One region of the Catenuloplanes niger genome, then DNA from elsewhere that is predicted to be linked to it. Evidence: predicted binding sites of a transcription regulator. Region 1 holds the regulator's gene; the other holds the start of a gene.
What was found. Region 1 encodes HspR, which represses chaperone genes until heat shock. Its sites were predicted from a motif close to TTGAGTNNNNNNNACTCAA; they were not measured.
Positions count from the first base shown of each region.

Region 2: a site for HspR is predicted at 913-931, ahead of lon (endopeptidase La). Genes of this name have one in related genera too.

Region 1 covers NZ_JAVDYC010000001.1:4,450,617-4,453,015, reverse strand. Annotated here, with positions in the region: gene J2S44_RS19655 (heat shock protein transcriptional repressor HspR) at 999-1,436, opposite strand; gene dnaJ (molecular chaperone DnaJ) at 1,451-2,399, opposite strand, start outside.
Region 2 covers NZ_JAVDYC010000001.1:2,690,573-2,692,971, forward strand. Annotated here, with positions in the region: gene J2S44_RS11620 (PDDEXK family nuclease) at 1-818, opposite strand, end outside; gene lon (endopeptidase La) at 946-2,399, shown strand, end outside.

The DNA.
Region 1 (2,399 bases):
TGACCATAACCGGCTCACCGCCCGGCTCGGGCGGGAATCCGACATTTCGCCTTTGGGGCTGCATCTCGCCTCTGAGGCGGGGGCGCCTCGGTCATTCGCGACGCGGCCGGACACCAGCGACGATCCAAACCCGAGAAGCGATTTTCCCGCTTCCGGCGTGGTGCTGCCCGCATGCTCCCGCGGGCACCGGTCCCGCCGTGGCCGGCCCACCCCAAAACCCAACCCCACCGTCGACCCACACCGCGCCGACACTCTGCACGCCACCGACCATGCGCCACCGGCCTCGCGCCGCCGACCATGCGCCATCGGCCTCGCGCCGCCGACCTCGCCGCTGATCCCGCACCGCCGACCTAGCGCCACCGCCTTTACGCCGTAGGCCTTGCGCCGCTGGCCCCGTGCCGCCGGTCCCCGCCGCGGACCTTGCACCGCGGGTCCACGCCGCCGGTCCCGCTGCGGACCTCGCACCGCCGGTCCCACGCCGCCGGTGCCCGCCCCGGACCTCGCGCCACCGGTCTGGCGGCCGCGTGCTGAACCACTGCGCGTTCGGCGTCGCGGTAGAGCGGAGATCCTTCAGCCTGTATCGCTGTTTCGCGTGGGCGGCAACAGCGATACAGGCTGAAGGATCTTGAATCTCAGCTTACGGATGATCACGTCTCGGATACCGGATACGCGCCCGGCCTCGGGTCTTCCGGCACGCCCGGCGCCGCGGGACCGCCGCCGTCGGACGGCCTTCCGCCGGCCGCTCTCGAATGCAGATCATGACGATCCGCCCACCGCCGCGCGGCGCAGCGGGAAACCTGCCGCGCGAGGAGAGCCGCAGCGCGGCGGATCGCGTGGGGTTTCCGGCGCCGGGCGGGACCGGCTCCGGTGTCGTGCGGGAAGCGGAGCGCCAGCGGAGTCTTGCCGTGCGGCGAGGTTGGCCCGCGGGAGCATGCGGGCCGAACCCCGCCGGAAGCGGGAAGACCAAGTATTTGATCTTCGTGAGGCACGGCAGAACGCTACTGCGGCCGTTCCCGCGGCCGCCAGACCACCAGCGCGGTCGACCGCTGGCTGGTCGGCACGAGGTCGCGGCGCGGGTACGCCGCCATCGCCTCCAGTTCCGCGATCCGCCGGTACGCCGCGGCCAGTTCCTCCCGCAGCTCCAGCACCTGCTCCTGGAGGTCGCCGGCGAGGTGTTCCAGCCCGATGATGTGCTTGATGCCGGCCAGGTTGACGCCTTCCTCCTGGCTGAGGCGCTGCACCTCGCGGAGCAGCGCCACGTCACGGGCGCTGTACCGCCGTCCGCCGCCGGCGGCCCGGCCGGCCTGCACGAGACCCAGCCGGTCGTACTGCCGGAGGGTCTGCGGGTGCATGCCGGCCATCTGGGCCGCCACGGAGATGATCAAGACCTTGGCGTCCGAGACTCCCTCGATCGCGATGCGGATGCGCGCGTCCACGGTGTCACCTCGTCCTATCCAGCTCTGCGTACCCGTGCCTCGAGATGCTCCCGGGACGCCGCCGGCGTGCGCTCGGCGAACGTCCGCAGCGCCTCCCGGGCCTCTGGCGAGACGTCCTTCGGCACCTGCACCTCGAGCGTGACGAGCAGGTCGCCGGCCTCGCCGTCCCGCTTCGGCACGCCCTTGCCCCGGGCGCGCAGCACCCGGCCGCTCGGCGTGCCCGGCGGGACCCTGAGCGTCACCGCGCCGTCCATCGTGGGCACGCGCAGGTCGGTGCCGAGCACCGCCTCCGCGAACGTGATCGGCACGGTCATCGTCAGATTGTCGCCGCTGCGCGCGAACAGCTCGTCGCGACGCACCTTGACCAGCACGTAGAGGTCGCCGGGCGACCCGCCGCGCTCACCCGGCTCACCGCGGCCGGACAGCCGTATCCGCTGCCCGTCCGCGACGCCGGCCGGGAGCCGGACGTTCATCGTGCGGGTCTTGGTCACGCCGCCGGTGCCGTGGCACTCCGGGCACTTCTCGTCCACGATCGTGCCGACACCCTGGCAGTCCTTGCAGGGCTCGGAGAAGCTGAACGAGCCCTGGTTGCGCTGCACCAGGCCGGAGCCTCGGCAGGTCGGGCAGGTCCGTGGCTGCGTGCCGGGCTTCGCGCCGTTGCCGTGGCAGACGTCGCAGACGCCCGGCGCGCGCAGCGTGATCGGCAGGGTGGTGCCGCGCACCGCGGCACCGAAGTCGATGGTCACCTCGGTCTCGACGTCCCGGCCGCGGGACGGGCCCTGCCGGCCGCCACCCCCGCCGGAGAATATCGATCCGAAGAGGTCGGAGAAGCCGGCACCGCCGAACCGGCGGTCGCCCGCGCCGGCACCGCCGGTGTTCACGCCGCCGAACAGGTCGGAGACGTCGAACGGGAACGCTCCACCGCCCGGGGGGCCACCGGCGCGGGCGTTGCGCCGGAACGCG
Region 2 (2,399 bases), 1.8 Mb from region 1:
GAGGTGAGCGCCGGGTGCCGGGCCTGGAGCCGGTCGTAGGCGCGGCACAGGTCGTCGCGGCTGAGCCAGACCGGCGGCGTGGTGTCCAGCCGCTTCAGCCGTTCACCGACCGCGAGCGCGGCCAGGTCCTCGGCGAGACGGTCCAGCGCGACGCCGCAGTCGAAGCCGTGCGACCCGATCTGGACGCGTTCGAGCAGGTGACGGCCCTCGGGGAGCTCGACCCACGCCCAGCCCTCCGCCACGCCGTCCGGCATGGTGACGTGCAGTCCCCGGATGATCGGGTCGGCCAGGTCACGGCCGACGTAGGCGTCCACCGCGGCCGCGCGAGCCAGCGCGCTCAAATCGTTCACGAAGCCGTCGCGGCCGTCGGGGAGCCGGCCGACGATGTCGCGGAACCCGGGGCCGGGCGGCTCCACCGCGTCGTCGAACGCGGTGGCGTCCCGGAACGCGCGCGCGTCCAGCAGGTACTCGACGGTCCGGCGGGCCTGCGTGGTGGCGCCGAGGATCGGCGAGACGACGCGCACCCACTCCAGGCCGACCGCGCCGCAGACGGCGGCGAGCATCCGGTCGAGCCGCTCGTCCACGCCGGCCGGGTCGGCGAACTGGGCCGCGAAGACCGGCAGCCGGGTGTCCGGGTCGAGCACGACGAAGTCGCAGCGGGTGCGCAGCGCGGTGTTCCACTGGTTCGGGCTGACGCCCTCCGGCCGGCGCGCGACCAGCTGGCTGAGCCTTCGGTCAGGCTGGACGACCCAGCGGCCGCGCGCGAAGAGCTGCTCCTCCGCGGTGACGACCGGGCGCAGCGGTGACGGGGTGCTCATGACCTACCACTGTAGGGACCCGGACCGGCAACACGGGGCCCGCCGAACGTCGTGTCGCGGGTCACTAGCGGGAAGACGGACACGGTGGGCGAGGTTGAGTCGGGCAGGCTCAAGATTGGGGTGTCCGATGGCCACACTTCCCGTACTGCCGTTGACCGACGACGTACTGCTCCCCCGCATGGTTACCCCGGTGGAGCTCGACTCCGCCACCCAGGCCGCGGTGGACGCGGCCCGCACCAGCGGTGACAAGCGCGTGCTGGCCGTTCCGAGGATCGACGGCGTCTACGGCCCGGTCGGCACCGTGGCCGTGATCGAACAGGTCGGCCGGCTGCCGAGTGGCGAGCCGGTGGCCGTGATCCGTGGGCTGCACCGCGCCCGCATCGGCTCCGGCGTGTCCGGGCCGGGTGCGGCGCTCTGGGTGGAGTCCACCGAGATCGAGGACTCGCCGGTGACCGGGCGGACCCGGGAGCTGGCCCGTGAATACAAGGCGCTGGTCCGCGCGCAGCTGCAGAAGCGCGGCGCGTGGCAGGTGATCGACGCGGTCGAGCGGATGACCGACCTGCACGAGATCGCCGACTCCTCCGGGTACTCGCCGTGGATGTCGGTGGAGCAGAAGCGCCGGCTGCTCGACGAGACCGACCTGACCGCCCGGCTGGAGCTGCTGGTCACCTGGATCAAGGAGCACCAGGCCGAGGAGGAGGTCAGCGAGAAGATCAACTCCGAGGTGCGCGAGGGCCTGGAGAAGACCCAGCGCGACTTCCTGCTCCGCCAGCAGCTCGCCGCGATCCGCAAGGAGCTGGGCGAGGACGAGCCGGAGGGCGCGGGCGACTACCGCGACCGGGTCGAGAAGGCCGACCTGCCGGACAAGGTCCGAGAGGCCGCGATGCGCGAGGTCGGCCGCCTGGAGCGGGCCAGCGACGCGTCCCCGGAGTCCGGCTGGATCCGCACCTGGCTGGACACCGTGCTGGAGATGCCGTGGAACGTCACCACGGACGACAACACCGACCTCACCGAGGCACGCGCCGTGCTCGACGCGGACCACGCGGGTCTGGACGACGTGAAGGACCGCATTCTCGAATACCTGGCGGTACGGAACCGGCGCGCGGCCCGCGGGCTGCACGTGGTCGGCGGCCGCGGCTCCGGCGCGGTGCTCGCGCTGGCCGGCCCGCCCGGTGTCGGCAAGACCTCGCTGGGTGAGTCCGTCGCGCGGGCGCTCGGCCGGAAGTTCGTCCGGGTCTCGCTCGGTGGCATCCGGGACGAGGCGGAGATCCGCGGGCACCGGCGCACCTACGTGGGCGCGCTGCCCGGCCGGATAGTCCGCGCGATCCGCGAGGCCGGTTCGATGAACCCGGTGGTGCTGCTCGACGAGATCGACAAGATCTCCGCCGGGTACGCCGGCGACCCGGCCGCCGCGCTGCTGGAGGTGCTGGACCCGGCGCAGAACCACACGTTCCGGGACCACTACCTTGAGGTCGACCTGGACCTCTCCGACGTGCTGTTCCTCGCCACCGCGAACGTGGTGGAGACCATCCCCGGCCCGCTGCTGGACCGGATGGAGCTGGTCGCGCTGGACGGCTACAC